3 regions of the Vibrio sp. A37 genome follow, and region 1 is predicted to be linked to each of the others. Evidence: predicted binding sites of a transcription regulator. Region 1 holds the regulator's gene; each other region holds the start of a gene.
What was found. Region 1 encodes PurR, which represses purine synthesis genes. Its sites were predicted from a motif close to TNANGNAAACGTTTNCNTNA; they were not measured.
Positions count from the first base shown of each region.

Region 2: the regulator PurR is predicted to act here: its motif matches at 2,551-2,570, upstream of guaB (IMP dehydrogenase).
Region 3: the regulator PurR is predicted to act here: its motif matches at 2,529-2,548, upstream of purM (phosphoribosylformylglycinamidine cyclo-ligase).

Region 1 covers NZ_JBLNLI010000009.1:101,472-112,213, forward strand. Annotated here, with positions in the region: gene topA (type I DNA topoisomerase) at 1-816, shown strand, start outside; gene glgC (glucose-1-phosphate adenylyltransferase) at 1,473-2,690, shown strand; gene glgA (glycogen synthase GlgA) at 2,680-4,131, shown strand; gene ACM2FC_RS15995 (DUF7577 domain-containing protein) at 4,212-4,529, opposite strand; gene ACM2FC_RS16000 (TVP38/TMEM64 family protein) at 4,529-5,221, opposite strand; gene ACM2FC_RS16005 (TfoX/Sxy family DNA transformation protein) at 5,367-5,957, opposite strand; cyclic di-GMP riboswitch class I at 6,077-6,161, opposite strand; gene purR (HTH-type transcriptional repressor PurR) at 6,341-7,348, opposite strand; gene torD (molecular chaperone TorD) at 7,606-8,274, opposite strand; gene elyC (envelope biogenesis factor ElyC) at 8,430-9,233, opposite strand; gene cmoM (tRNA uridine 5-oxyacetic acid(34) methyltransferase CmoM) at 9,348-10,133, shown strand; gene mukF (chromosome partition protein MukF) at 10,142-10,742, shown strand, end outside.
Region 2 covers NZ_JBLNLI010000006.1:124,600-135,341, reverse strand. Annotated here, with positions in the region: gene ACM2FC_RS12475 (hypothetical protein) at 1-1,000, shown strand, start outside; gene xseA (exodeoxyribonuclease VII large subunit) at 1,117-2,463, opposite strand; gene guaB (IMP dehydrogenase) at 2,673-4,139, shown strand; gene guaA (glutamine-hydrolyzing GMP synthase) at 4,207-5,760, shown strand; gene ACM2FC_RS12455 (acetate uptake transporter) at 5,961-6,545, shown strand; gene ACM2FC_RS12450 (alanine/glycine:cation symporter family protein) at 6,619-8,169, opposite strand; gene ACM2FC_RS12445 (ion channel) at 8,662-9,639, shown strand; gene ACM2FC_RS12440 (methyl-accepting chemotaxis protein) at 10,023-10,742, shown strand, end outside.
Region 3 covers NZ_JBLNLI010000011.1:106,807-117,548, reverse strand. Annotated here, with positions in the region: gene smrA (DNA endonuclease SmrA) at 1-571, shown strand, start outside; gene rluF (23S rRNA pseudouridine(2604) synthase RluF) at 656-1,666, shown strand; gene upp (uracil phosphoribosyltransferase) at 1,738-2,364, opposite strand; gene purM (phosphoribosylformylglycinamidine cyclo-ligase) at 2,612-3,652, shown strand; gene purN (phosphoribosylglycinamide formyltransferase) at 3,655-4,293, shown strand; gene ACM2FC_RS17565 (class II glutamine amidotransferase) at 4,338-5,168, opposite strand; gene lpcA (D-sedoheptulose 7-phosphate isomerase) at 5,200-5,775, opposite strand; gene fadE (acyl-CoA dehydrogenase FadE) at 6,102-8,555, shown strand; gene ACM2FC_RS17550 (TIGR03503 family protein) at 8,654-9,901, opposite strand; gene dnaQ (DNA polymerase III subunit epsilon) at 9,938-10,678, opposite strand; gene rnhA (ribonuclease HI) at 10,735-10,742, shown strand, end outside.

The sequences.
Region 1 (10,742 bases):
CCGACTTGTTCTCGACCAATGGGTATTAGAACTGCATCAACGGGTGTTTTCTTGGGGTGTTCTGGTTACGCACTGCCTCCAAAAGAGCGTTGTAAGACAACCATCAACCTTGGTGACGAAGAAGGCATCGTTAACGTCCTTGAAGAAGATGTTGAAACAGCGGCACTTCGAGCGAAGAAGCGTTGCCCGATTTGCGAAACTGCCATGGATGCTTATCTCATCGATGACAAGCGTAAGATGCATGTTTGTGGTAACAACCCGAACTGCGATGGCTATATCGTTGAACACGGCGAATTCAAGGTTAAAGGTTACGATGGACCTGTCGTAGAGTGCGACAAATGTGGCTCAGACATGGTGCTTAAGAATGGTCGATTTGGTAAGTATATGGACTGTACCAGTGAAGACTGTAAAAACACCCGCAAGATTCTCAAAAACGGTGAAGTTGCGCCGCCAAAAGAAGACCCTGTGCACTTCCCAGAGTTACCGTGTGAGAACTCCGATGCTTACTTTGTATTGCGTGATGGAGCTTCTGGCTTGTTTATGTCAGCCAGTAACTTCCCGAAATCGCGTGAAACACGAGCGCCTAAAGTTTCTGAATTAGCAGAGTTTAAGGAACGGTTACCAGCTAAGTTTACTCATTTAGCGGAAGCTCCTCAGGAAGACCCTGATGGACGTCCAACGGTAGTGCGCTTTAGCCGTAAATCCAAAGAAAACTATGTTCGTTCAGAGATAGATGGGAAGCCTTCAGGTTGGACTGCATTGTTCATTGATGGAAAGTGGGAAATAACAGACAAGCGGAAAAAGCCTAAAAAATAACTCTGCTTGTATTTGAACTGCAAGATTACCATCGCATTATAGCGTGAGAAAAATATATATTTGAAGCCACTACTCAATGAGGGTGGCTTTTTTATTGAAACAGAAAAATCAAATATATTCTCAATAATATAGTGGCAGTCGGGTATATCGATTTTCAGGTTTATTACAACAGTATTAAAAACTGTAAAAAGTTCGCATTTAGTGTAAATACGTTAAAAATCACCATGATTTATCATGACTTTTTAGCAACTTATCTATTCTATTTATAGAATTCTAGCCTATTTACCTATTGACAAATTACGGTCAATACGAATCTCAGAATTAGTCAAATTTAGTGTCATTTTTCGCGAGACAACTATGCAATATCGCGTTATTGTATTGGTGGCATGTGATGAATCATGCATATTGTGCAAGGTTCGGTATAAAAATAGCGACAATATAACCAAATTATTGGAAGTATTTTCGAACAATAAATCATGCTTATAACAAGAAATAAAATCGAACTTTAGATCAGACTTTGTCAATTGGGTATGGGCTTAGTTGACTTTTAACAATGTCGACAGTTGGTAAACATAAAGTTCAGTAAGTTGAAAAGGATAAATGATTCTACGCAACAGAATCATTTGTAGATATAAAAAAGAACATGGAGATAAAAAATGGCTGGTGTATTAGGAATGATTCTTGCCGGGGGCGAGGGTTCACGTTTAAGACCTTTAACTGAATCTCGTAGCAAACCTTCGGTACCGTTTGGCGGGAGTTATCGTCTTATCGATTTTGCATTAAACAACTTCGTTAATGCTGATCTTATGAGAATTTATGTACTTACACAGTTCAAGTCGCAATCACTTTTCTATCATTTGAAGCAAGGTTGGAACATAAACGGCATCACAGATCAGTTTATCGATCCAATCCCAGCACAGATGAGAACAGGCAAACGTTGGTATGAAGGTACAGCAGATGCCATATACCAAAACCTTCGGTTCATGGAGCTATCAGAGCCAGATCACGTATGTATTTTTGGTTCAGACCATATCTATAAAATGGACATCAAGCAGTTCATCGACTTCCACAAAGAGAAAGAGGCATCTCTAACAGTCTCTGCACTGAGAGTTCCAATTGCAGAAGCGACTGAGTTTGGTGTTATAGAGGTTGATACGGAAGGTCGTATGGTTGGTTTTGAAGAGAAGCCCGCACAACCGAAGTCAATTCCTGGCGATCCAGAGCATGCTCTTGTATCAATGGGCAACTATGTGTTTGAAGCTAAAACATTATTTGCTGAGTTGATTGAAGATGCCGATAAGGAAGGTTCTAGCCACGATTTTGGCAAAGATATCATCCCAAATATGTTCCCTCGCGGAGATGTATTTGTTTATGATTTCAGTACCAACAGAATCACCGGAGAAAAAGAAGAAGTATATTGGCGTGATGTTGGTACTATCGACGCGTATTGGCAAGCCCATATGGATCTTCTGAAAAAAGACGCTCCTTTCTCTCTATACAATCGCAAATGGCCACTTCACACATATCACCCACCACTTCCACCCGCAACTTTCAGCGACTGTTCAAACGGTCGAGTACAGATTATTGATAGCCTAGTATGCAATGGCAGCTACGTTCGCGGTGCTCGTATAGAAAAGTCTGTCCTTGGCTTCCGTAGTAACGTTGCTTCATCTTGTGACATTAGCGAGAGTATTTTGCTTGGTGATGTTAAAGTCGGAGAGGGGTGCGTGTTACGCAGAGTCATCATCGATAAAGGTGCAGATATTGCTCCTGGTACACAGCTTGGCGTTAATTTACAAGAAGATAAAAAGCTATATCATGTATCAGATGATGGCATTGTAGTAATTCCAAAAGGAGCAAGAGTTGGCTACTAAGAGTTTATCTATTCTATTTGTAGCGTCTGAGGCAGAAGGGTTAATCAAGAGTGGAGGCTTGGCCGACGTGGCTAAAGCCTTACCCGAAGCTCTTCTGAATCTCGATCAAGATGTACGTTTGTGTATTCCTGCATATCGAAAAGTTTCAAATATAAACGAGTCACCTGTTTTGTTGGAGACTCGTCTCGATATGTGGCCCCATACCGAATATAAAGTTCGTGAGCTTCATGTTGCAGGGGTTCCTGTTTATGCAATTGATTGCCCGCAATATTTCGATCGCGATGAAATGTATGCGGAAAATAATCAAGCTTATGCTGACAATGGTGAACGTTTTGCATTTTTCAGTGCGGCTTGCTTGGACATGTTGCGTAAGCTTTCTTACAAGCCAGATGTTATTCATGCAAACGACTGGCATACAGGCTTGGTACCATACCTGCTCAAAAATCGCTATCGTTACGATACGTTCTACTCAAGTATTAAAAGTGTTCTCACCATTCATAACGCTGTATTTAAGGGTGTTTTTAGTTACGAAGAGCTCCATTGCTTGTTGGAGTTTCATTCCCGATTTGTCCCAGAAGCGGCCATCAGTTCAACGCATGTGACTATGCTCAAAGCAGGAGTGATGTCTGCAGACAAGATCAATGCTGTCAGTCCAAGTTACGCGGAAGAGCTTAAAACTGAGCTCGGTGGGCATGGGATGCATAAAGAGTTTAAAACTCGTGAGAAAGACTTAGTAGGCATATTGAATGGTTGTGACTACTCTTCTTGGAATCCGGAAACCGATGAATTCTTGCCACAACACTATTCTTCTGAAGTGAAGAGTATGAAGCTAGGCAAAAAACTAGCAAAAGCGACGTTACAAGATGAAGTTGGATTAAAGAGACGCGACGTTGCTATGTATGGCATGGTTTGCCGTTTGACGAGCCAGAAGGGTATTCACTATTTATTGCCGATACTCGATAAGTTTTTATCCCATGATGTGCAGTTGGTTATCGTTGGTACTGGTGACCCGATTTTAGCTAGCCAACTGAAAGAACTTTCCGCATTGCACGGAGAGAAATTTATTTTTATCGAAGCTTACAGCAACCGTTTAGCACACCTGGTTGAAGCAGGCTCGGATTTCTTCTTGATGCCATCTGAGTTTGAGCCTTGTGGGTTGAATCAAATCTACAGTATGGCCTATGGTACGTTACCAATTGTCCGTGGTGTGGGTGGATTAAAAGATAGTGTAACCGACTATTACCAAGATCGCGAAGCGGCAACTGGGTTTGTTTTCTATGAACCAACCCCTGTTGATTTACTTTTGACCCTTTTGAACTCTTTGTTGTTGTATACGCAAAATCCACAAGAGATGGAAAGGTTGCAGTCTTATGCAATGAAGCAAGATTTCTGTTGGAAAAATGCTGCGCAAGAGTACTTGGATTTATATCTTAGTGCATAGCAGATAGCAGATAGCAGATAGCAGATAGCAGATAGCAGGATGCAATTTATTAAGGCGCTTTTTGGCGCCTTTTTCTACATCTAGACTTCAATTGACTGCCCGCAATTCCAGCAAATAGCAAACTGTCCTTCGTTTTGCTCGTCACAGTGAGGGCATTTCCAATCCACTACATTACCTTGGGTTAGTCTAGATTGGTACTCTTTGATAATACTCGTGGCTTTGTCTTGGTGAAAAGGGTTGAGCAACCAGACATATGGCTCAGTATCTTCACCAAAAGGTAATTCACCTTGCAAGCCAAATAAACTTTCCCCTCTGACTTCACAGTCGACTCGCTCAGACTTTAAAAGCTCACAAACAAGGTGAGCTTCCGTAGGGTTTTTTGCCGTATAGAGCTTCATTAAGCACTGCCATTTTGTGTATTTGGTCCTAATTTAATTTTGGTCATGATCCACTTGGCTATAAACGGGAACAAGCCCAGTAACGCAAATGAACCAAGCACGATAGGAGATACTATGCCAGAAAGGCTATCGATTTGAGATAGCTGAGTCCCCGCATTTAGATATACCGCCGTGCCTGGTAGCATTCCAAGTTGACTGACTAGATAGAAGCGTAGAGTGCTTATAGGTGTTAATCCCATTAATAAATTAATAAGAAAGAAAGGGAATACAGGGATAAGTCTTAGAGAGAATAGGTAGAACGATCCATCTCTTTCAACGCCTTTGTTAATTGCGGATAACTTTTCACCAAACTTGCTTTGTACCCAATCACGAAGGAGATAGCGACTGCTTAGAAACGCCAGTGTTGCTCCAATAGTACTGGCAAAAGAGACCAAAATTAAGCTGTTCCAAAAGCCAAACAGGGCTGCCGCTAAAAGAGTAACGACTGCTGCGCCAGGAATAGAAAAAGCTGTGATAGCAACGTAAGCGAGGAAGTAAATCACTACGGCCGTAACAAAGTTATCGGAAATATATTGGTTAAGTAACTCTTGTTGAGCTTTTGCATTTTCTATGGTTAAGTACTGACCAAAATTGATACCAAGAAAAATAATCAGCAGGACTAAGATTGTTCCGATGATGAGCTTTTTATTCATTTGATTCTCCAGCAGCTACATAACTCTGTCTTTAAGAAGACAATTTGGCATTATCTGAGTATATAGACAGGAGCATAAAAAAATAAATTTCACCCATGTACAAAAAAACCGACATAAAGTCGGCTTTTTTATACTGAAGCTGAGGTTAAATTAACCGGCTTTGTAACTCTTCTTTCCTAGCTTGAGGAATGACGGACCAGTGCTTGCCTTGAATCGCTCCCTCTAAAGCCCACAGAAGCTCTAAACTCACATCAGTTGAATGAGTTTGTTTGATAGCTTTAAAAGCTTCAACAGAGCCTTTTTGCTCAAGTGCTTCCACAGATTCTATTCCTGCTCTTTTCAGCATTCTTTCGGTTGCTAGCCGAAGGTTAGGTAAGTCTTTTAACCTTGTCGGTTTGCCAACCGATTGAGAGACTTTCTCCTTCTGAGCAGAAAACCAAGCTTCTTTGGCACATTCAAAAGTTTGCTGTGGGTCTTTGTCCCAGTTATCCGGAAGAGCGAAGTACTTAGTGACTACAGGTAGCCCCTTTTTAGTGTATACGTAGGGTTCATATCCACGTGTTTTAAAGCTTTTCAATGCTTTATCATCAGCACGTATATGAAGTTTATCATTGGCGATAAGAGCGAACATTGTGTCATCAACAAATATTCCATAGCCACCGAACATAGAGCGAGATTTGATTCGTCCTAATGGCTCAAAGAGCTTCATTGAATCTTTTAAAATTGGTTTATCCATATCAACTAATCCCGAGCTTAGAGGATACGCACACGAAGGCATGCGATGAGTTTGAGACGTAGATGAACTACTATGCAGAAAGGTTGAATAAAAACTTTGGTTTATATTGCATAACGATCATCGGTAACCCCGCTACCTATTCTAAAAAGACTTAGGCCGGAAGCTTTGCGTCCCACTCTCTCAAGTGGTTTGCCTTGTGCGTATCATTATTAAGTCATTTAATAATAATTCAGATTTTGCGGAAAGGTTCACTTTTCTTGATATGAAACGTGATCTTGCTTCAGAGGGTGATTGTAAATAAATGCGAATGGATTTTAGGTTAAAATATGCGCTGAATTAAAATTCAGCGCATAAATACGATACATTCTGCCTATATATTTGGCTTATTTTCTGATATCTCTAACAGTATCGCGCTCGACTATCTCAGGTTGCATCTCGAACACGCGTTTTTCGTGTTTTTTATCTTTGATTCGTTCTAAAAGTATTTCGAACGCGTTTTTACCGACACGACGTTTAGGTTGGTGGATGGTTGTGAGTGGCGGAGAAAAGTATTCAGCTAGCTCAATATTGTCGTAGCCAATCACAGATATATCATCAGGAATGCGTATACCTTTTTGCTGAAGTCGGCTCATTAATCCCAGAGCCATGGTGTCATTGAAACAAAATACCGCCGTTGGCTTTTTGTCCATGACTGCAATCTTGTCTGCGGCAAGAACAGCGGTATCACACTCAAAGTTACCTTCTAAAATCCAATCATTGTTTACTGGGATATTTTCTTCGTTTAGAGCTCTGGTATAACCTCGGATGCGTTCTTGGCAGGCGGCCTTTTCTAGTTGGCCACTCAAGCAAGCGATATCTCTGTGACCTCTGTCCAACAGGTAGCGGGTAGCTAAATAGCCACCTTCTTCAGAATTATCGATAATTTTATCTGCTTGAGAACTTTCAGGTCCCCAGTCCATAATCACTTTAGGGATATCGGGGTGGCTATCAAGCATTTCCAACAGCTCTTCGGTGAGATCTGAGCACATAACCAGCATGCCATCGACTCGCTTTTCCGCAAGCATACGTATGTAATCTTTCTGCTTTTCGTAGATCCCGCCAGTGTTACATAAAATCAGAGTATACCCTTGTCGGTAACAATAGCTTTCGACACCATCAATGACTTCAGAAAAAAACAAATTAGTAGATTGAGTAACCAGCATACCAATTGTCCGGGTAGTGTTGCACTTTAGGCTCCGTGCTACAGCACTAGGAGCGTAGTTTAGTTCCTTGACCGCTTGCATCACTTTTTCTTGGGTCGCTTCGGCAACAAAACGAGTCTTATTGATAACGTGTGAAACGGTTGTCGTCGATACACCGGCTAAGCGTGCAACATCTTTAATGGTGGCCATAACGTGCTGTCCTGTTAGTTACTACCTACCTCAGCTCCAGAAGTAGGCAGAAAATTTAGTTGTAAAATGTTCTAAATAAGGCCTGCCTAACTCACTTTTTCAGAAAGTTTGGCAGGCCCTACTAGGGTGTGTTGACCTTTCGAGGTTAAATTTTGTTCAATTTTAAGGCTTTTAATCGATTGCGTTGTTATTTTGTAGTGATTTAGCGCTATTGGGCGAACAAAAACCTACCTTACTAACATAATGTGGTTATTTTGTCACGAATTTCGCCCTACAGTGTCGGGTGAAGCAAGGTATTCGCAGTCTAATTCTAGAAAAGAAACTAACAGGCGAGTAAACGCTGCATAAAAGCCAAAATTGTCTTTTGCGTTTACTTGCTCTCGAAAATCATACATCCAAGAGAGTAGATAGCTGCGGATAAAGGTTTCTTGTTCTTTTAAAGCATTTTCAAGGTGTGGGAGCTGCTCGAGTTCATTTGATCGGATAATGAGGTTTCCTAAAAAGTCCAATATGTTAGAAATATGATCGGCGGGCTCATTTTGAATTTGGTCGAGAGTAATATTGTGCGATTGCATTATCTTGACGATTTCCTGTGCGGAAATCTTGTTCGCAGGATTGGCCATATTACGATAACTTGAAGCGCAGGCAGAAATTGCGCGTTTGTCTGAACTTAAAAAAAGATCATCAAAATCTGACGATAGCTGAATTTGTGGGTCATCCATTAGAACTATTTTGTCGATGCAGTGCAACAGGTCATCACTGGGCTCAGTAAGGACTGGGACATCACCTAACCCTTCAATAAATGTTCTGATCTGTGAGCTTCGATATTGCTCTAACTCTGCGTCAGATAGTTCTTTAATGAATATGCTCGAAATCCACCAATATATTTCTGCGCGTTTATCGTTAAATGCTTTTAAGTCGATCATGCTTGCGTAAATGTTCCGTTCATGCTTTTAGTGTAATCAATAAATGGGAATCTGCTCGCAAATTGATGTATTCTTATGTGTGCGGTGAGGGGAAATACAGTTGTTCGACAATAAAGGAGAAGCGTTGAGCCCACTCTAAAAGCAGGCTCACGAGATTATTGTTCTTGAGTATTCTGGTTGGAAGAGCCAGCAAGATCTTTAGAAACCCAGTCACGCATTGATTGCCAAATTAAACCTAGGCGTTCATGCCAATAGATTTCAGTTTGTTCAAGGTACTTGGCCTTTGGCGTATATTTATCCCAAGGTTGAGAGATATTTTTATGTGCTAGGAAGTTGGTTGGAGCTGGGAGAGGATTCAATCCCACGGAATGAAATTCGTTTAGAGCCCTTGTCATATGACTTGCGGAAGTGACTAACACTAGCCGCTTCTGTTTGACGAAAGCCGCGGCTTGACGTGCTTCTTCCCAAGTGTCCTGAGCCGTTTCAAGCAAGATGATATCGGATTTTGGAACACCCAACGCAAGCGCCACTTTTGCCATCATTCGAGCGTTGCTTACTTCTGAACCGGCCGCATAACCGGACAAAATCAATTTTGAACCAGGATACATACGCATGATGCGTATACCTTCTGCAAGACGCATTAGTCCAGTTCTACTTAGTTCCGAAGTGGGTGGGATTTGATCATCAACTACGTGACCGCTCCCTAGTACCATGACATAGTCAACAGATTCGTCGACAGGGAAAAAAGCCCCATGTTGTCTTTCTAATGGCATTAAAAGGCGGCTTGAAACAGGTTGGAAAGAAATTAAAAAGATACCTGTTAGGGAAAATAAAACAATTAAGCAACCAGTTTTACGTCTGGTAGTAAACATAATTAGCATTAGGCCTAAAAAGCCAAGAATTAGCATGGCAGGCAAAGGCATTAGCATTGAAGAAATTAATTTTTTCAGCACAAACATTCTCAAATAGTCCGAAAAATCATCAGTTGATTACAAAAAAGAAATAAACCTTCTTTATTCCTACCGTTCATATGACAGAATAGCAGCACGATTAGCTATCATAACGTACCGACTGTGACTCAAGACCGCAATTTCGACGATATTGCCCACAAATTTGCAAAAAATATATACGGATCAGATAAAGGAGAGATCCGTCAACACATTGTTTGGCAAGATCTTCTCAGTATTTTAGATGTATTGGAAGCCCCAAAAAAATCTCTGCATGTGCTTGATGCAGGGGGAGGGCTGGCGCAGATGTCGCAAAAGCTTGCTAAACTCGGACACGAGATTACACTATGCGATCTATCATCTGAGATGTTGCAGTTGGCAAAAAAAGATATTGAAAAGTGTGGGCTCCTAGATTCCTACCGCTTTGTCCATGCTCCGGTTCAATCCATTTCAGAGCACCTAGAACAACCTGTCGATTTACTGATGTTTCATGCCGTCATGGAGTGGCTTGCAGAGCCAAAGTCTGCACTGAGCACAGTTTTACAACAAGTCAGGCCAGGTGGGGTCGCTTCTGTTATGTTCTATAACCATCATGGATTAATATATAAAAATGTCACCTGTGGAAACATTCCTCACATATTAGAGGGAATGCCTCATAGAAAGAGATTTAAGCTGCAACCACAGAAAGGACTCTTACCAGAAGACGTCTATCAATGGATAGAGGAACAAGGATTCGAGATTTGTGGCAAATCAGGGATTCGCTGTTTTAGCGATTACATAGGGAATATGGAATACATGGGTGACTATCAATTCGAAGACGTACTAGCGCTCGAACAACAATTGTGTAGAAAAGAGCCCTACTTATCCTTGGGCCGATACATACATGTATGGGCTAGGAAGAAAGAACAATAGGAATAAGGATGAGCGAAGAGACTCAGCACGTTGCCGAGCAGCCGATTGAAGAACTTGTCGGCTGGATACAGCAGCATGATTTCTCCTTACACCTCTCAACTGAACGACTTGCATTTCTCATTGCTTTAGCGGTACTGAGCAACGAGAGATTTGATGAAGAGATGGGTGAAGGAGAGTTGCACGATGCATTTATTTTCGTGACCAAAATGTTTGAACAAACAGGGGAAGCGACTGCATTTCGTGCCAACAACGCCATTAATGAAATGGTTTCTCAACGACTGTTAAGTCGATTTACTAGTGAAGTTACTGATGGTGCAAGCATTTATCGCTTGTCGCCGCTTGCTATTGGCATTACCGATTATTATGTACGCCATCGAGAGTTCTCAAAACTGAAGCTCTCTATCCAACTTGCCATCGTTGCGGATGAAATGGCAAAAGCCATAGAGGCAGCCCAGAAGGGCGGCACAGCAGGGCATTGGAAGAAAAATGTTTATGGCGTACTTAAGTACTCAGTAAGCGAGATATTTGACCAAATTGATCTCAACCAGCGTGTTATGGATGAGCAACAGCAACTTGTTAAAGAACAAATTGCAGAGCTACTGAATAAAG
Region 2 (10,742 bases), on a different contig from region 1:
ATATTTTGCATTTAACCCAAGCAAAAACATTGCTACAAGTTCGTCGGTTGATATTCAAGGAAATTGGGCACAAATCAATGGTAAAGCGGATACCAACCTTAGCGATTATACTGTAAAAGTTTATCCGATTAATGATGCGCAGCAGCCTCAATCCAGTCTAGTAGTCGCAGGAAGCAAAGCAGAGCTCAAATTATCAGGTTTGATGCTTGGACAAAGTTATGCAGTGCAAATGACCAATACGAAAATTGCTCCTTCGTATCAAAACCAATCGACGTTCGATATAACTTACAAAAATAGTCACTATATCGATTTTACATTATCTGGTATGAGTACAGTTTTTTATTCAGGCAATAGTCTAAATCTATCAGGCAGCCTCGCGAACTATAACAAAACGGGTATTGATACTGATCTTAGTCGATACACTTTGGATGTGACCAATAGAGGTCAGTCTAGTTCAGCTATTCAAGTGAGTGACGCAATTGATAAAGACGGTAAAAATTTAGATATTTCTCTTAGCGGATTACCATCTCAAGCGAGTGGAAATAATGTGGTTTTAACTGTCACTTACGAATATAAGTACGACGTAAAAACCGTATCGATTGACTTAGTGCCTGAAAGCGAAAGTCGACTTGATAGTTTTTATTGTCCATCACCAAGTAGTATCGCGTTTTCGAGTCAGAAAGATCTGCCATATTTATCTGCCTTGCCGCCGTCACAACCGCCGCTGCAGTATGAAACAGCGTTAGGTAGACCCGATCAGAATTGGGCAACTAACCTTCAATGGCCAGACGCAAGTAAGAACGAGTACAACGTGCTAAATAGTGCACCAATCCCAATTCTTAAAAAATCAAACAATGCAGCTGAGTGTAAATATGCACTGACTAATGGAGGATTTGTGATTTTCTCAACCCAAGGGACGTGGAAAGATTTGAGTTCAACCCAGCCTTGTTCGGTTGATGTTAAAGCAAGTGAATTTAAAAACTGTGTGCTATCGAACTAACCGAAGTATAAAGTTGATTATTGGCAATAAATTGCAAGTAAAGAATCTTCATTGATTCAAAACAGAAGGCAGAGAATATCTGCCCTCTTTATACTCACTTTGGCAGACGATACTTGTCAGGATTGCTTGATTTCGTTAACCGTTGAGTGAATCTCGCCGTCTTCAAGGCGAGTAATGATCTTGTCACCTTGATTGACTTGTTGTTGGCTAGTAATGACCTTGCCATCACGGGACTGAGTAATCGAGTAACCGCGTTTTAATGTTGCCAGTGGGCTGACTGTGTCGAGCTTTTCTGCTGCCATCGCTAAACGGTGCTGATAAGCGGTGAGAAGGTTTTCAGCATAGCGAATCAGTTTTTGTTCATTGTTGTCTAGCTTTACTCTTTGCTTAGCCAGTTGGGTAGCGGGTGAGTGCAGACGAAGCTGGTAGCTACAATTTCTTACCTGGGCTTTGGAATCAGATAAACGCCTTTGAATGGCATTTCTTAAGCGTAAATCCAGCTCGTCAACTTGCTGCGCTTGAACTTGTAACTTGTAGTTTGGATGTTGCTTATCCAGCCGATGTTGCAGCTGCAAGAAAGCTTGCTTTTGGACCAGTATGCTGCGATGCATAGCGTCACGCAGTTTACGTAAATTGGCGCTGACGGTTTGCGTTTTATAGCTGGTATCTTGGCTTACCAGTTCTGCTGCGGCTGAAGGTGTTGGCGCTCGTACATCTGCTACAAAATCGGCAATGGTGACATCAACTTCGTGGCCAACAGCGCTAACTATCGGGATCTGGCTAGCGGCAATGGTTCTGGCGACAATTTCATTGTTAAAACACCATAGATCTTCCAGAGAACCACCACCTCGGCCTACTATCAACACATCACACTCTTGTCTCGTATTGGCTCTGCCAATCGCTTGAGCTATTTGAATGGAAGCGTCATCTCCTTGAACCATCGTTGGGTAGATGATGACAGGTAAGCTCGGATCACGCCTTTTCAGTACGTCCAAAATATCGTGAAGTGCAGCGCCAGTTTTAGACGTCACCACTCCAATACAGCGAGGATGTTCAGGCAGTTCAACTTTGTTGGCTTGAGCAAATAGCCCTTCGCCAGCCAAGCGCATTTTTAATTCTTCAAACTGCTTTTGCAAAAGGCCATCGCCTTCTGGCTGCATGCTTTCGATAATAAGCTGATAATCGCCTCTAGGCTCATAAAGCGATAGGCGAGCGCGCACTAAAACCTGATTGCCATTTTGTGGTTTAAATGACACTCGACGATTGTTGCCACGAAACATCGCGCATTTAACCTGAGCGCGAGTATCTTTTAAAGTAAAGTACCAATGGCCAGAAACAGGGGCAGAGAAGTTAGAAATTTCGCCTACAAGCCAGACGATACCCATTTCGTTTTCAAGCAGTAAACGAACTTCAGAATTGAGGCGAGAAACAGTGAAAATATTTTGATTCGATTGCGGCGTCACAGGCAGTCACGTAGACGTGGATATGCAGAATAGCGCCAATATAATACATATCAAGGGGGCAAATGCAAATTAAAATCAAAAAAATGATTGGTAAAACGTTTGCGTCGGGCGTATAATCCCACCGCAATATCCAATCCCAATGACTTTATTAATAGCTTTATTAAAGCTTGGGGTAATCTTCTACCTATCCTTATTGTGAGATATTGCAAATGTTAAGAATTGCCAAAGAAGCGCTGACATTCGACGATGTATTATTAGTGCCAGCACACTCCACCGTTCTCCCAAATACAGCTGATTTACGTACTCGGCTTACTAAAAATATCACTCTGAATATTCCGATGCTATCAGCGTCTATGGATACTGTTACTGAAGCTCGCCTTGCTATCGCTCTTGCGCAAGAAGGCGGGATTGGTTTTATCCATAAAAACATGTCTGTTAAGCAGCAAGCTGAGCAAGTTCGCCAAGTTAAGATCTTCGAAGCTGGCGTGGTTGCGCATCCTGTAACAGTTCGTCCTGATGCGACAATCTCTGACGTTCAAGCGCTTACTGAAAAGCACGGCTTTGCAGGCTTTCCTGTTGTTACTAATGAAAATGAGCTAGTGGGTATTATCACTGGTCGTGATGTTCGCTTTGTTACTGACTTATCGAAAAAAGTAGAGTCAGTCATGACGCCAAAAGAGCGTTTAGCAACAGTAAAAGAAGGCGCCTCTCCTGAAGAAGTACAAGAAGAGATGCACAAAGCTCGCGTAGAGAAAATCCTAGTTGTGAACAGTGAGTTCCAATTAACCGGTATGATTACTGCGAAAGATTTCCACAAAGCAGAGCGCAAACCAAACGCCTGTAAAGATGACCAAGGTCGTCTGCGCGTAGGTGCTGCTGTTGGTGCTGGCGCAGGTAATGAAGAACGTGTTGCTGCTCTTGTTGAAGCAGGTGTTGATGTTCTACTTATCGATTCTTCTCACGGCCACTCTGAAGGTGTACTAAACCGTATCCGCGAGACACGTGCAGCATACCCAGATCTCGATATCATCGGCGGCAATGTTGCAACAGCTGCAGGCGCAAAAGCGCTAATTGAAGCTGGTGTCAGCGCTGTGAAAGTAGGTATTGGCCCTGGCTCTATTTGTACAACACGTATCGTTACTGGCGTAGGTGTTCCACAAATTACTGCGATTTCTGATGCAGCAGCAGTTGCAGCAGAGTTTGGTATTCCAGTTATCGCTGACGGCGGTATTCGTTTCTCTGGTGATATCTGTAAAGCGATTGTCGCTGGCGCATCATGTGTGATGGTTGGTTCAATGTTCGCAGGTACTGAAGAAGCTCCGGGTGAAGTTATTCTTTATCAAGGTCGTTCTTATAAAGCTTATCGTGGCATGGGTTCATTGGGTGCAATGTCACAAGGTTCTTCTGACCGTTATTTCCAAACAGATAACGCTGCTGACAAGCTAGTCCCAGAAGGTATCGAAGGACGCATCGCATACAAAGGCCGCTTAAAAGAGATCGTTCACCAACAAATGGGTGGTTTACGTTCAAGCATGGGCTTAACTGGTTCTGCAACTGTAGAAGACTTACGTACTAAAGCTGAGTTTGTTCGCATCTCAGGCGCTGGTATGAAAGAGTCTCACGTACACGACGTGCAGATCACTAAAGAAGCGCCAAACTATCGTTTAGGGCAATAATGCAAATTGCATAACCCGTTTTGCTACGAAAAGTTAAGTTACAACAGATTGATAAAAGATTGCCCAAATGACTAAAAATATTCATGACCAACGTATTTTGATCCTAGATTTTGGTTCTCAATACACTCAGCTAGTTGCACGCCGCGTTCGTGAAATCGGTGTTTATTGCGAACTATGGAGCTGGGATGTCGACGAAGCGGATATCCGCGAATTTAACCCGAACGGCATTATTCTTTCTGGTGGTCCAGAAAGCGTAACAGAACAAAACTCACCACGTGCACCACAATATGTGTTTGATTCTGGTGTTCCTGTATTAGGTGTATGTTACGGCATGCAAACTATGGCGGAGCAGCTAGGTGGTAAGGTTGCAGGTTCTGATGAGCGTGAATTTGGTTATGCTCAAGTTCAAGTTTCTGGTGCCTCTTCTATCTTTAAAGATCTTGAAGAAACGCAAGATGTTTGGATGAGCCATGGCGACAAAGTGGTAGAAATTCCTTCAGACTTCGTCAAAGCAGGCGAGACAGAAACTTGTCCATACGCAGCAATGGCGAATGAAGAGAAGAAATACTACGGCGTACAGTTCCACCCAGAAGTGACTCACACTAAAAATGGCCTACAAATGCTAGAGAACTTTGTTCTTGGTGTTTGCGGCTGTGAGCGCCTTTGGACTTCAGAATCTATCATCGAAGACGCGGTTGCTCGTATTAAAGAGCAAGTGGGTGACGATGAGGTGATTCTTGGTCTCTCAGGTGGTGTCGATTCTTCAGTCGTTGCGATGCTTGTGCACCGAGCGATTGGCGATAAGCTAACTTGTGTGTTTGTTGACAATGGCCTGCTTCGTTTAAACGAAGGTCAGCAAGTGATGGATATGTTTGGCGACAAATTTGGCTTGAACATCATCAAAGTTGACGCAGAAGACAGATTCCTTGACGCGTTAAAAGGTAAGTCGGATCCTGAAGACAAGCGCAAGACTATCGGTCACGTATTTGTGGATGTGTTTGATGAAGAGTCGAAAAAGCTTCAGAATGCGAAATGGCTTGCTCAAGGTACTATCTACCCTGATGTGATTGAGTCTGCGGCTTCTAAGACGGGCAAAGCGCATGTCATCAAATCTCACCATAACGTAGGTGGTTTGCCTGAAGATATGGAGATGGGCTTGGTTGAACCATTGCGCGAACTGTTCAAAGACGAAGTACGTAAGATCGGTTTAGAGCTTGGTCTTCCATACGACATGCTTTACCGCCACCCATTCCCGGGCCCAGGTTTAGGTGTTCGTGTTTTGGGTGAAATCAAGAAAGAATACTGCGACTTACTGCGCCGTGCAGATGCAATCTTCATTGAAGAGCTTCACGCTGCCGATCTTTACCACAAAGTGTCGCAAGCATTTACGGTGTTTTTGCCAGTTCGCTCTGTTGGTGTGATGGGTGACGGCCGTAAGTACGATTGGGTAGTATCACTGCGTGCTGTAGAAACTATCGACTTTATGACGGCTCACTGGGCACATCTACCATACGACTTCCTTGGTAAGGTTTCTAACCGCATCATCAATGAAATCGATGGTATCTCTCGTGTGGTTTACGACATCTCAGGTAAACCGCCAGCGACCATTGAGTGGGAATAATCACTACTGTTTCTTTGATTATAAAACTGATTAAAAAAGCCAGCTTTAGAGCTGGCTTTTTCTTTATCTAAATATTTAATTATCTGCATCAAAAGCACTATTAATGAAATCTTAAGTTTTGATAATATTTTGTGGATTTTATATTAGTGTCAATTATAAAATGCCGGCGTAAATTTTAAAATATTTTTGAGGTAATTGACATGTCAACAAAACTGGGCAATCCAGCTCCACTTGGCCTACTTGGCTTTGGTATGACTACGGTTTTACTTAACCTTTGTAATGCTGGACTAATGCCGCTGACTTCCGTCGTTTTAGCGATGGGTATTTTTTATGGTGGCATTGCTCAAATTATTGCAGGACTAATCAGTTACAAACGTGGTGACACATTTGGTACCACTGCATTCACTTCTTATGGCCTATTTTGGCTGACTTTAGTAGGTATTATCGTCATGCCTAAGATGGGACTTCCTGCGGCAACAGGTGCAGCAATGGGAGCATACTTGCTATTTTGGGGTATCTTCACTGCATTTATGTTTATTGGTTCTCTATGCTACCCAAAAGCGAAGCAAGTCGTTTTTGCTTCTTTAACGATTCTTTTTGTATTGCTTGCTATTCATGAATTCACAGGAAATGCTGCGATTGGTACCTTCGCTGGCTATGAAGGCATATTCTGCGGACTAAGCGCTATCTACTTTGCAGTTGCACAAGTTGTAAACAATGAGTTCGGACGTACAGTATTACCTATCGGTGAGAAAAAAGCAGTATCTGCACCGGTAGCAGCTTAATCACTTTAGAGTCAGCTAAACCCACATTAAAAAGGCTTGAGTAGATATCTACTCAAGCCTTTTTCTATATAAGTTATGTTGAGGGTTGCTGAATTTGATCAGCTTTACTATCTCGTTGCTCGCTGCTTTCTGGTTTTTGCTGATTTTTGAATTTTTCTTCCCAGTAATCAGCGCCTTTAATACCAAGTGTGACTGGGTCAAATGGGTAATGCTTAACACCACGTTTTTGTTGCTCTTCGTAGTCTTTCAGCGCTTTTAATGTGGGTTTGGACAGGAAGCAAATTATTAGAATGCCGACAATATTTAGCCAAGCCATTAGCCCTACACCAACATCACCTAAGGCCCATGCGAGATTTGCAGCTTTTACTGTACCATAGAAGGTCGCGGCAATAAGCACGACTTTAAGTGCAAACATGAGTCCGCTAACTTTAAACGTTCTACGGATATATGCGACGTTAGTTTCAGCAATGTAGTAGTAAGCTAAAATAGTTGTGAAAGCAAAGAAGAACAGAGCGAATGCGATGAATGGTTTTCCTACACCAGGGATGGCAGTATCGACAGCCATTTGAGTAAACACCGGTCCATTTGCGGTAATGTTTGAAGCGATATTTTGCACAAGGTAGGTACCCTCAGCTGCCCCATGGACATTAAATGCGCCGGTAATCAGAATCATAAATGCTGTTGCAGAGCAAACTAACAAAGTGTCTATATAGACAGAGAAAGACTGAACTAATCCTTGCTGTGCTGGGTGTTCAACATTCGCTGCTGCGGCTGCGTGAGGGCCAGTACCCTGTCCTGCTTCATTCGAATAGACACCACGCTTCACTCCCCAACCAATCGCAGCTCCGACTCCAGCCATTGGTGTGAAAGCATCAGAAATAATCATTGAGAAGATATGTGGAACAGCATTGATGTTAAGTAAGATAATGACGAAGGCTGTGATCACGTAGGCCAAAGCCATGAATGGTACGACAACTTGAGTAAAGTTTGCTATTCGTTTAACGCCACCAAAAATAATAAATGCGAGAAGTATAGAGATCACTGTGCCAGTAAAGACCTTAGCAAAACTAAATGTACCAATAGTCGTTTCAATTAATGGACCAGAACCAAATGCTGCTTCAACGGCATTACCAATGCTGTTTGATTGAACGCCCGGCAACAGAATACCTGTTGCGAAAATGGTAGCAATCGCGAAAATCCATGCGTACCACTTTTGCCCCATCGCTTTCTCGATGTAGTAAGCGGGGCCACCGCGGTACTCATCTCCGTCTTTTTCTTTGTATATTTGGCCTAAAGTTGATTCTGCATAAGCAGTAGCAGCACCTAAAAATGCCACCACCCACATCCAAAATACGGCGCCAGGGCCTCCGAAACCAATTGCAGCAGCGACGCCAGCTATGTTACCAGTTCCTACACGCCCAGAAAGTGAAACAGCGAGTGCTTGAAAGGATGAAATGCCTTCTGTTGAACTTTTACCTGATAACAGTAAACGCCACATTTCAAAGAAGTGACGTATCTGAACAAATTTAGTACGGAAGGAGTAAAAAAGACCGGCCCCAAGGCAAAGATAAATGAGCACTGGGCTCCAAATAATTCCATTTAGAAAGTCTACCACTGACTGCATAAAAGGTTCCCTTATTAATAAAAGATCACATTTTGTGCGAACAAACATTATACGGTTTAAAAATTTTTGTTAATGGTTTGTGTAATTTTGTTGGTGGTTTTGGCTAAGCAATGCGAGATAAAGCACAAAATTAACATTTTTAATACCATCTAAGATATTTATTTTATCTGTGTAATCAAATCAATATTGTCTCAAGAGCTTGGTGTATAAAAAATAGTCGATTTGATTCGCTAATAACGACAGTGGAATAAAATGCTATAAAAATTAGTTTTAACAAAATTAATATTTGTTATTAATGAAAAGGCTAACTGTTGGAGAGCGAGCAATTAATCTAGTTCTTGCTTAGAGTGGTTTAGAAAAAGTTATCCTTTTAATATTATGAATAATATAAATAAATAAGGTTAATCGTTTAAAAAAGTAGAGCGCAAAATGTTTTAAGCTGACACTTTTATATGCACCACCTACACTTAATACTGATTGGGGGCAGCGCATATGAAGTCAGAAAAAGGCCAATGCAGCTATCAAAATCCCGATGGCTGGTGCTGCGATGAATCTTGTGGCGATTCAGGTTTGTGTTATTGGCACGATCCTGAAATCGATAAAAGTAAAGATAATATAAAACACAAGGTCGAAGAATGGGCCGCAGCGGGTAAACCTTTAGATGGATTTCAGTTGGCCAAGACAGATTTAACAGATTTAAACCTTGTAAATCGAGGTAACAAGGCAGGCTTTAAGTGTAGGGGGGCTGATTTTTATCGCGCCGACCTAACAGGGGCTCATTTTTTTGGGCTGGATTTACGTGGAACATCGCTTATGAAAGCGAAGCTGTATGGGGCAAATTTGCATTGTGCACAGCTCGATAAATGCAATTTGCTAGGAGCTGATCTTTCCAAAGCTAGACTGGAAAATATAAATTGGGGAGCCGAACTCAAACAAGAAGCAGACGCAAAACAATCATTGAAACAAGGCAATAGGCTGCAAAGTATATCTTTATACCAAGAAGCAGAAGAAGTATGTCGGAACGTAAGAAAACAATGTGAGATTCAAGGTCTTTTTGAAACCGCAGGGTTCTTTTTTAAGAAAGAAATGCGTTTTAGGCGATATCAAATGCCTAGGTTTAGCTTTAATCGGTGTGTTTCAAAAATTGTTGATGCATTTTGTGGTTATGGGGAATCACCAATACGTGTGGTCATATTTTCTCTTTGCTTAATTTTCGCGTGTGCCGTTGCCTATTTTTTCTTAGATACAACGTCTGCACATCCTAAATATGAAGGAGTTGAAGGTTGGAGCTTCTACTTATTTGAGTTCCTGAATGCGCTCTATTTTAGTGTTGTAACGTTCACTACTCTTGGATATGGTGATATTTCACCTGTTGGATTTGCTAGGTTTATAGCAGCATTTGAGGCGTTTTTGGGTAGCTTCACAATGGCACTGTTCGTGGTTGTTTTTGTTAAAAAAATGACTCGTTGAATCTATATGAGGAACTCCATTAAACATATTCTTCTTGATGTATATAGATTAAAGAAAAACTATTTCTCAAAACGCTATAGAATGTAAAACCTAGCAGAACCTAAGCTGATAAGCTTATCGCTTTATTAACAGCTATATATTCTGATTAAGCATATATAGCTGTTGTTACAAATAATTAAGATCAGGCTCAATATTGAGAACGTATTAACTAACTAATTAATTAGTAAAGATTAACTTCTATAATCACTAAGGTTTTATGGCGATAAGCCTACTCAATACATGTCACGTAAACTTTTGTATTCCATTCTTTTTATACTATACCTTTAAGCAATAACAGAGAGATTGCTCTATTTCGTTTTTGTTTAGATATTAGGTGTGGCCACATGAAATTCAGTCATAAAGTAGCGATTCCAACACTCACTGCTGTCTTTGGTTTTTTAATTTTTATGATAATTATCAATTTAATACTTTCTCACAACGAAGAAAGGGTTAAAGAGGTCAAAAATATCTATTTCCCAGTTTTAGAATCCGCGACCGTTGCAAATGGAACCATAAAGCAGATAGAGCAAAGTTTTGAATCTGCAGTAACTTTGGGTGAAGAGGATGCGATTAAAACTGCAGAAGCGTCTTACAAGGTTTTAGTGGAAGAGCTTGGAAAAATTGAAAAAATATTACCGAGTCAGAGAAATACTATTACCGCAGTATCCAGTGTTGCTGAGCAATATATGACTCAAGGAAGAAACCTAGCTCAGGGAATTATCGATGAAACCATAGACATGAACCAAGTGAGGCCACTTGGAGAGAAATTAAATAGCCTGAAAATCAAACTAGAGCAAGATTTACAGCAACTGAAAAATAATAGTGATACTGCTTTCAACAAGGTCATCGAGGATTCACTGGAAACTTCTCAAAGTGCCAAAACCTATGGTTTATGGATAAGCGTTATTATTATTGTAAGTGTTTTAGTTGTTAGCATTTACACCATTCGTTCTTCTGTTCGATCTATTGTTCGTGTCAGTACGTCTCTTAGAGAAATCGCGGAAGGAGAAGGAGATCTGACAGAGCGTATTGAGTACAAGGGAAGCCAAGAAATCGAAGAGTTA
Region 3 (10,742 bases), on a different contig from region 1:
TGAAGATTCTGACTTGTTCCAAGAAATGATGGCCGATGTAAAGCCGTTGCAAAATGATACCGCTGAATTAAAAAAACAATTTCAAGCTACCGAGTCTCATGCTGCTAAACGTCAAGCGGCGATGTCATTAGACAAAGATGATCCTGAATATTTGTCTATTGACCATGCACCAATGCTTAAGCCCGATGATATTGTGGAGTTCAAGCGAGATGGTGTTCAAGAAGGCGTATATCGAAAATTGAGGTTGGGGAAATACCCTATTCAGGCCAAACTCGACTTACATAGGAAAACGCTTAAAGAAGCCAGAGATGAAGTGGTGAAATTTCTTAAGCAATGTATCCGACTCGATATTCGTACGGTCATCATCATCCACGGTCGTGGAGAAAAATCGAACCCGCCTGCACTAATGAAAAGTTACACTTCGAATTGGCTCGAACAAATCAAAGACGTTCAATGTGTTCATAGCGCACAACGGCATCATGGTGGCAGTGGCGCAGTTTACGTGTTGCTTAGAAAAAGTAACGAAAAGAAGTTAGAAAACCGAGAAAGACACCAAAAGAGAATGAAGTGATTAATGATGCTCTATTCCCTTTAGTTGTAGAAACGTATACTATTCGCACACTTTCATTCCGTTGTGAAACGTTAAGAGAACATAATGACCCAAAGTAATACCAAAAGACTGAACAAATTCATTAGTGAAACTGGCTTTTGCTCTCGCAGAGAAGCAGACAAACTTATCGAGCAAGGCCGAGTTACCATCAACCAACAGATTCCTGAAAAAGGCACCCAAGTGAACCCAGGAGATGACGTCTGTATCGATGGTAAGCCCGTTCGCGCTAAAGAAAAACCTATCTACATTGCCCTGAATAAACCAACAGGCATCACCTGCACCACGGAAAAAGACGTGCCAGGTAATATCGTTGATTTTATTGGTCATCACAAAAGAATTTTTCCAATTGGCCGCCTAGATAAACCTTCTGATGGTCTGATTTTTTTGACCAATGATGGAGACATCGTCAATAAGATACTGAGAGCCGGAAACAACCACGAGAAAGAATATGTGGTGCGAGTAGATAAACCTATCACTGCATCTTTTCTTAAACAGATGGGCTCAGGCGTGAATATTTTGGATACTGTCACTTTGCCATGTGAGATTTCCCAAGAAACCAAATTTTCCTTTCGTATCGTGTTAACTCAGGGCCTAAACCGTCAGATACGCCGTATGTGTGAAGCACTAGGCTACCAAGTTCTTAAGTTAAGGCGTGTTCGTATCATGAACATTACAATAGATGGTATCCCTAACGGAAAGTGGCGCTATCTATCCAATGAAGAAATAGCTGAGATACTCGCGATGTGCGAAGGCTCGGTTGGAACAGAGGAAGCTTCTCGCGCAGACCAGAAAGGCAAATATATAAAGAAAGCCACAGATGCGAAGTTATTTGATAGTAGAGAAGAGAACCAAGCTTCTAAAGCAAGACGAAATCAGAAGCAGAAAACTTACGCAGGCCATGATGCAGATAAGTTTCGTAAGAGCCCTCACTCTTCTAAGAGCAATAAAAACAAGCAAGCCAAGAACATCACTAAAACTTTTAAACGTGAAGAAAACGGTTCTTCTAAATCGTCAAACCAAAACCGGGTAAAAGGAACACTCAAGCTAGGTAAATAAGTGGGAACATCCCCTCCTAAAAAAGAAAAGAGGCGAATTTATCGCCTCTTTTCTCTTTATCTAGCGGGTAATTACTTCGTGCCGAAAATCTTATCGCCAGCATCACCTAAACCAGGGACAATGTAGCCATTTTCATTTAACTTTTCGTCTATTGCAGCAGTGTACAATTCAACATCTGGGTGCGCTTTTTCTAGCGCTTCAATGCCCTCTGGCGCAGCAACTAACACCAATACTTTGAAGTGCGTACAACCTTTTTCTTTTAGCAGATCGATAGTTGCAATCATCGAACCACCCGTCGCTAACATAGGATCAACGACCAAGGCAATCCGCTCATCTATATTCGAAGCAAGCTTGTTAAAATAAGGGACAGGTTCAAGGGTTTCTTCATCACGATAAACGCCTACGACACTAATTCTTGCACTTGGAATATGCTCCAATACACCATCCATCATACCTAGGCCAGCACGAAGAATAGGCACCACTGTTACTTTTTTGCCTTTTATTTGATCAACTTGAACTGGGCCATTCCACCCTTCTATTGTCACTTTCTCGGTTTCAAAATTGGCGGTTGCTTCATAAGTCAGCAAACTACCAACTTCAGCGGCTAATTCACGAAAACGCTTTGTGCTAATGTCACCTTCTCTCATCAATCCGACTTTATGCTTTACAAGAGGATGCTTAACTTCAACGACTTTCATTTCTATCTCCAGAGGGCGTGGGGAATTACTAAAAACTTAGCAGATTATATACTCAACTCGATGGAAGATACATTATTCAACATCAAATCGACTCACTGATTTTTAGTCTTGGAAGCTAGGTTAGGCAAGGTTTCTAAGGGCTAGACTCACTCAAACAAAAAAACTAGCGCAAACGTTTGCTCTTTTGGATTAAGCACTGGTAGAATAGCGCCGTTTTCACATCTAATATTAAGACCGAGGATTTCCCGTGAGCGGTAACAATTCTTCTTTAAGCTATAAAGACGCTGGTGTAGATATCGACGCAGGTAATGCACTTGTAGATCGAATCAAAAGCTCTGTTAAACGTACACGTCGCCCAGAAGTGATGGGTGGTATTGGCGGCTTTGGCGCACTTTGCGAACTGCCAACAAAATACAAGCAACCAGTTCTTGTTTCTGGCACAGATGGAGTTGGAACAAAACTACGCCTCGCTCTAGATATGGCTAAACACGATACCATCGGTATCGACTTAGTTGCGATGTGTGTGAACGACTTAATCGTGCAAGGCGCTGAACCACTATTTTTCCTAGATTACTACGCCACAGGTAAACTTGACGTTGATACTGCAGCCGATGTTGTATCTGGTATTGCAGAAGGCTGTGTGCAAGCGGGCTGCTCACTAATTGGTGGCGAAACGGCAGAAATGCCGGGCATGTACGAAGGTGAAGATTACGACGTCGCTGGCTTTTGTGTTGGTGTAGTCGAAAAAGAAAACATCATTGATGGTACAAAAGTCGCCGCTGGTGATGCACTGATTGCAGTTGGTTCAAGCGGTCCACACTCAAACGGTTATTCGCTAATTCGCAAAATTTTAGAAGTCTCCGGCGCCAGCAAAGATGAAATGCTGGAAAGCAAAAGCATTGGCGAGCATCTGCTAGAGCCGACTAAGATTTATATCAAGTCTGCTCTTAATTTGATCGAAAATCACGATATCCATGCGATCTCTCATATTACTGGTGGTGGTTTCTGGGAGAATATTCCTCGCGTACTTCCTGAGGGGACAAAAGCAGTGATTGATGGGAACAGCTGGCAATGGCCAACCATCTTTAACTGGCTACAAGAGAAAGGTAATGTCGCTACTCACGAAATGTATCGTACTTTTAACTGTGGTGTTGGTCTTATCATTGCTCTTCCACAAGCACAGGCAGAATCAGCCGTTGAATTGCTAAAAGAGCACGGAGAAAACGCTTGGGTTATCGGTGAAATCGCTCAAGCCAGTGGCACTGAAGAACAAGTAGAGATCCGCTAAGCATGAAAAATATTGTTGTTTTAATCTCAGGAAACGGAACTAACCTTCAAGCAATCATTGATGCTTGTGAGAACAATATAACAACAGGCAGAGTGACTGCTGTATTTTCAAACAAGGCTGATGCTTACGGCCTTGAAAGAGCTAAACTTGCTGGCGCGGATGGTGTTTTCGTTGATCCTAAACAGTTCGATACTCGCGAAGCTTTTGATCAAGAGTTAATGTCACAGATCGACACCTACAAGCCTGACTTAATTGTTTTAGCCGGTTACATGCGCATTCTTAGCAATGATTTTGTTCGTCATTACATGGGCCGAATGGTTAACATCCATCCGTCTTTGTTACCAAAATACCCAGGCTTGAACACCTATCAGCGTGCGATCCATGCAGGCGATGAAGAGCATGGCACTAGCGTGCATTTTGTGACAGAGCAGCTTGACGGAGGCCCTGTCATTTTGCAGGCAAAAGTGCCAATTTTTGACGAAGACAATGTCGAAGAACTGACAAAACGAGTTCAAAGTCAAGAATATAGAATCTACCCTCTAGTCGTTGAGTGGTTCGTTGATGGACGTCTTACGATGAAAGAAGGCAAAGCCTTCCTTGATGGAAACCAGCTTGGTATCCACGGCTACGCAGAAGAGTAACGACTGTTCGAGTTGTTAAAATGGGATGCACATGCATCCCATTTTTATACCCTTTTCTTTTTCTCTTTGGGTTTAGCGTAAGCAACATCTTTAAGTTGTTCTGAATTACCATCAATAAGCTCACCATTTTGAAATAGCGAGAACTCTCCTGGCTTCATTCGATGCCAAGTCTCATCATTGGTGAGAGGCTGCGTCGCTATTACTGTGACGATATCATTGGGTGTTGTTTCTTCTTGGAAATTGACGGTCATCTCTTCATCGATAAGACTGGCTTTTCCAAAAGGTGCACGGCGAGTGATCCAATAGAGATGATTGGTGCAATACGACATGACATATTCACCATCAGACAAGAGCATATTAAACACACCTCTATCGCGCAACTTATCGCAGCACTGAGTCACAAACCTAAACATTTCAATCATATCTTGTGGTGGCTCTGGGAATTCTCTTTCCAATTTATCCATCAACCAACAAAAAGAAAACTCACTGTCGGTTTCGCCAACCGCACGATGGCGACCTGTCGGCCAACCTTCGTAGTCTGATAATTGACCGTTGTGGGCAAAAGTCCAATACCTACCCCAAAGCTCACGAGTGAAAGGGTGGGTATTAACTAAACTCACCTCACCACGATTTGCTTGCCGGATATGACTGATGACAGCCTGACTCTTGATTGGATAACTTTGAACTAAACCAGCAATTTTTGAATCACAGCTAGGGTTGGGGTCTTTAAAAGTTCTAAACCCCTTACCTTCGTAAAAAGCGATACCCCAACCATCGCTATGGGGGCCTGTATTCCCCCCCCTCTGAATAAGTCCAGCAAAACTAAAACAAATATCGGTGGGAACATTGGCACTCATACCGAGCAACTCGCACATAGACTACTCTCTCCCTAAGATTTGTTTTCTATTACTCCATCTCTTTTTCAATAAGCTGGATAATAATATGAATGATTTTAATATGAATTTCTTGAATTCGATCTGCGTAGCCAAAATGAGGGACGCGGATTTCGATATCCGCTAGCCCAGCCATCTTGCCACCATCTTTACCCGTTAAAGCGATAGTTTTCATGCCTTTCGCTTTTGCCGCTTCGATGGCATTTAAGATATTTCCAGAGTTACCAGAAGTCGACAGACCAAATAGTACATCGCCTGATGCCCCTACCGCTTCGACATAACGAGAAAAGACAAAGTCATAACCAAAGTCATTGCTCACACATGAAAGGTGGCTTGGATCAGATATCGCAATACCTGGGTATCCCGGACGATTCTCTCGGTAACGACCCGTCAGCTCTTCAGCAAAATGCATGGCATCACAATGAGAGCCTCCGTTGCCACAAGACAGTACTTTTCCACCCTGTTTAAAAGAGTCTGCTATTAACTTCGCTGCTTTTTGAATTTGCGCGATATTGTTTTCATCACTAATAAATTTATTTAATACGTCTGCTGCTTCCGTGAGTTCGCTTTTTATTAGATCTAGGTACATAGGTTTCTCTTAAATTGATCAATGTATGGTTACTAAGCCGATTCTGGTAGAAAGAGCTACTTGAGCTCAAAGGTCAACAGACCTCAGTTTTTGAGTGTACATCAAGGCTTGCTCGCTTCGATAGCAGAAAAGTAACAATTTACATATCTTAGGTTAAGAAACATACCTCAGATAACAAAACTGCCAAACTTACATTACTGAAACACTCTTAGAAGTCGGTAGTTTTTATCTGATAAAAAATTTCTCTTTACAAGTTAATAACAAAAACACACAATAACTGGTAAGACCACATACCAGTTATTAAATCTCTATACGAGGAACTCAGTATGGCAACCCTACTCGCCTTTATATCCTTTTTTGCTGTATTACTTGTTTGTCTCTATCATCGACGTTCATTAGCGACAACCTTAACCCTACTCCTAGCTGTCATGGTAGTTAACGCTTTTCTTGGCTTAACTAGCCCGTTAGCTTGGCTCACGTTTATTATTTTTTCTGCCATCGTTTCAGTTCATCTAGTAAGGCAAAAGTTGATTTCCAACCGAGCCTTCAAGCTTTTTAGAAAAGTTTTGCCCGAAATGTCCCAAACGGAAACAGAAGCGCTCGAAGCTGGCACTGTTTGGTGGGAAGCCGAGCTATTTGCTGGCAAACCTAATTGGAAAAAACTGAATACCATCGCAGCGCCGAGGCTAAGTGAAGAAGAGCAAGCATTTCTTGAAGGCCCTGTGAATACTGTATGTGAAATGGTCAACGATTATCAGGTGACGCACGAACTTGCAGATCTACCACCAGAGGTTTGGCAATATCTCAAAGATAACAAATTTTTTGCCATGATTATCAAAAAGAAATATGGCGGCTTAGAGTTTTCAGCTTATGCTCAATCGTTGGTTTTACAAAAGCTCACCGGTGTTTCAAGTGTGCTATCTTCTACCGTTGGAGTTCCGAACTCGCTTGGTCCAGGTGAATTACTGCAACACTATGGTACGCCAGAACAGAAAGCGCATTACCTGCCCCGATTAGCGGAAGGAAAAGAAATCCCGTGTTTTGCCCTGACTAGCCCAGAGGCGGGATCCGATGCGGGTTCTATTCCTGACTTTGGGGTAGTTTGTGAGGGTGAATGGGAGGGCGAAACCGTTTTAGGAATGCGCCTGACTTGGAACAAACGTTATATTACTTTAGCGCCAGTCGCCACGGTTCTTGGCCTTGCTTTTAAACTCAAAGATCCAGATAACTTACTAGGCGACAAAAAAGATATCGGTATTACTTGTGCGCTCATCCCAACTAGTATCTCAGGAGTAGACATTGGCCGCCGTCACTTCCCACTCAACATACCTTTCCAAAATGGCCCTACTCGTGGTGAAAACGTCTTTGTACCATTGGATTTTATTATTGGTGGCCCCAAAATGGCTGGCCAAGGTTGGAGAATGCTGGTTGAATGCCTATCAGTTGGGCGTGGAATTACCCTTCCCTCAAACTCTACTGGTGGTTTAAAAACAGCCGCTCTCGCCACTGGTGCTTATGCTCGAATTCGTCGTCAGTTTAAGCAACCGATTGGCCATATGGAGGGAATCGAAGAGCCTTTGGCACGTATCGCGGGTAACACGTATGTTATGGATGCGGCTAGCACGCTCACAGTTGCAGGCATCGATTTAGGTGAAAAGCCATCGGTTATTTCAGCTATCGTTAAGTACCACTGCACCCATCGAGGCCAACAAGGAATCATTGATGCCATGGACATTGTTGGAGGAAAAGGTATCTGCTTAGGGCCTTCCAACTTCCTTGCTAGAGGCTACCAAGGTGCTCCCATTGCTATAACCGTAGAGGGGGCGAATATTCTCACTCGCTCAATGATAATCTATGGTCAAGGCGCCATTCGCTGCCACCCTTATATTCTTACAGAGATGCAATCCGTGCACTCAACAAGTGTTGACGCAATGCAAACTTTCGATACAGCCCTCACTAAACACATTGGCTTTACATTAAGCAACCTCGTTCGAAGCTTGTGGCTGGGGTTAGTCGATGGCATGGGTTCAAGCTCGCCAACAAAAGATCAAACTAAGCGTTACTATCAGCAAGTCAACCGCTACAGTGCTACACTCGCACTACTCTCAGATGTATGCATGGCAACGCTAGGTGGTTCTTTAAAGAGAAAAGAACGCCTATCTGCTCGCTTGGGGGATGTTCTAAGCCAGCTTTATCTGAGCACGGCCACCCTCAAACGATATGAACTAGAGGGTAGGCAAAAAGAAGATTTACCGCTAGTGCACTGGGGATTGCAAGATAGCTTACAAAAAACGGAACAAGCGATTGAAGAGCTGCTTGCTAACTTACCGAACAAATGGCTTGGTAAGCTTTTAAAAGTCATCGTTTTACCATTTGGGAAGGTTCGCCGTAAACCTAGTGACACGCTGGATAGCCAGGTCGCGAGAATATTACAAACCCCATCAGCAACTCGCTCTAGATTAGGTCGTAATCAATTTATCCACGATTGCCCAAATAGCCCAGTAGGGAAAATTGAAAAAGCCCTGCACGTTATCCTAGATGCTGAACCTATTTTCTTAAGAGTATGCAAAGCTACCAATACTAAGCGTCCATTTGTCAGGTTGGATGAAGTTGCTGAAGTAGGCCTAAAAGAAAATATTATTACTCAGCAAGAGGCCGAGCTTCTAATTGACGCTGAACATAGACGTTTAGAAACCATCAACGTCGATGATTTTGAGCCACATGAATTGACTAGCTCTGCCACACTACCGGTTAATACATTAAATCATCATGTGGCGTAGTATATCTTGCGAAATTTATCGCCTTGATAAACCACACTAACAAACGTAAAACCCGTAACTTTTGGTTACGGGTTTCTATTTCAATCATCACAGTAGCTTTACTCATCTGGAATATCTAACTTCATCTCTGGGATTTGGCGACTCGCTTTAAACTTCTTCCATATAAACCAAACGAGAAGCCCTAAAATGATGGCCACAACGTTACCGATGCCGATAAATATCATACTCCTAGTGCGAGCCTCTTCTCTCATTTGCAGCATACGTAATTCTTCTAGAAGTTTTTGTTGCTGGAGTTCTTTCTCTTCTTGAATACGACGAGTTTCATCAATATCTACATCTTCTAGAACGCTGTATGTTCGATTACTAAGAGTAAACATTAGTGGACGATTGGTTCCTGCTTCTGTGGCATAAACTCGACCAAACCAAGTGAAGTTACCAAGCGTCCCTGTATTTGGTAAATTGAGCTCTAGTTTAAGGCTGTCTTTGTCGGCATACCCTTCAACCTTAACTTCTTTTTCATTCGGATCCATACGAGTAATGTGTGCAGCAAGTGAGCCAGGTTTTATTGTCCCCTCTTCTCCTGAAATAATGACCTGATGGTCAACTCCTTTCTCCCTAGCCTGTATGAAAGTAACATGGTAGGGCTCAGGGTAGACTAAAACTTGCTGTTCTCGGGCTCTTAGAAATACGCCATTCCCTGAAGTGATTCTTGCCATATATTTCCCTGGTTGAGACTTAATGGGCAATGTCACTGTAAACACTCCATCGCCGGGGTATTCATCTAACCCCTTACCATCATCAGCAAACTCACCAATAACTTCGGGTATAGGTCGAGCTTCTTCTGACAACTCCGATTCGTTTGGGACATACTTGGTAAACGTTACTTTTAACTCTAAACGATCGAGAAAATCTCGAAGAACAAGTGGTTTATTGTCAGAAGTCAGCTGTGCAGTAAATTTGACGTGCTCACCATGATATAAACGTGCTGGCATCTTATCGGTAGAAAGCTCTAAGTGAGAAAACAGCTTGATATTATTCTTTGGTGTCACTTTGCCAATGGCTTGCCAAGGGCCTGGCATAGGCTTGTCAATCATAATGATATCCATTGAAGGCTCTTGATACCATTGAACCTTCTCTGGCTTTTTCCAAGCGAAATACTTGGTCCCATCAGGACGAACGAGTACGACGGGCTTTGAGGGTTTCTCTCTATAAATAACGAAGGTGACTTGTTCTACGGTGGGGTCAATACGAAACCGATTATCTAGTAACGACATAGTGGTCTCCGTAGCAGCAATAGCGCTCGTACCAAGCAATACGCCAATTAAAGCCCACATCGTCCTTAACATATTGACTCCCAATCCCTCACAAAGTTTTGTTTTATTCTACCGCCAGAGACAACTTCCATTTTTTTCAATAAGATCCAATCTTTTCTGGTGCGCTTCTAATTCATCGGCGGTAGCCCTTAAAACCTTTAGCGCTTTTCTGCCACTAGCTGCACGTTTTATCGACTCTCCTCCCATCGAACCATCTCCTTGGGCACCAGCATTAAATTGCAAAGACGTTTGCCCACCTGTCATCAATAAGTATACGTCTGCCAAAATTTCCGCATCGAGCAAAGCTCCATGGAGGGTTCGGTGCGAGTTATCTATGCCGTAACGATCACATAAAACATCCAAGTTGTTGCGCTTACCCGGAAATATCTTCTTGGCCATTGCTAACGTGTCGGTGATTTTGCAATATTGCGCTGTCGAACCGATAGATTTATCTAGCTTCTCAAATTCATAATCCATAAAGCCGACATCGAAGGGCGCATTATGGGCGACAAGCTCGGCACCGTTAATAAATTCTAGGAATTCTTGGTGTACTTGCTGATAGTCGGGTTTGTCGCGCAAAAACTCATCGGTAATACCATGGACTTTTATTGCATCGGGCTGAATTTCTCTGTCAGGTTTAATGTAAACGTGAAAATGTCGGCCAGTTAATTTGCGATTAACGATCTCAACGGCACCAATTTCAATAATTCGATGGCCTAGATAATGAGGACCTCCATCGGTATTCATACCCGTCGTTTCCGTATCGAGCACAACGATGCGATTTTGGTCAGAATTGTGGCTAGTATTCATAACAATAATTGTGTCAGACTATGTAAATAACGTACTTCATTCAATAGTATCAAATCATGACGAA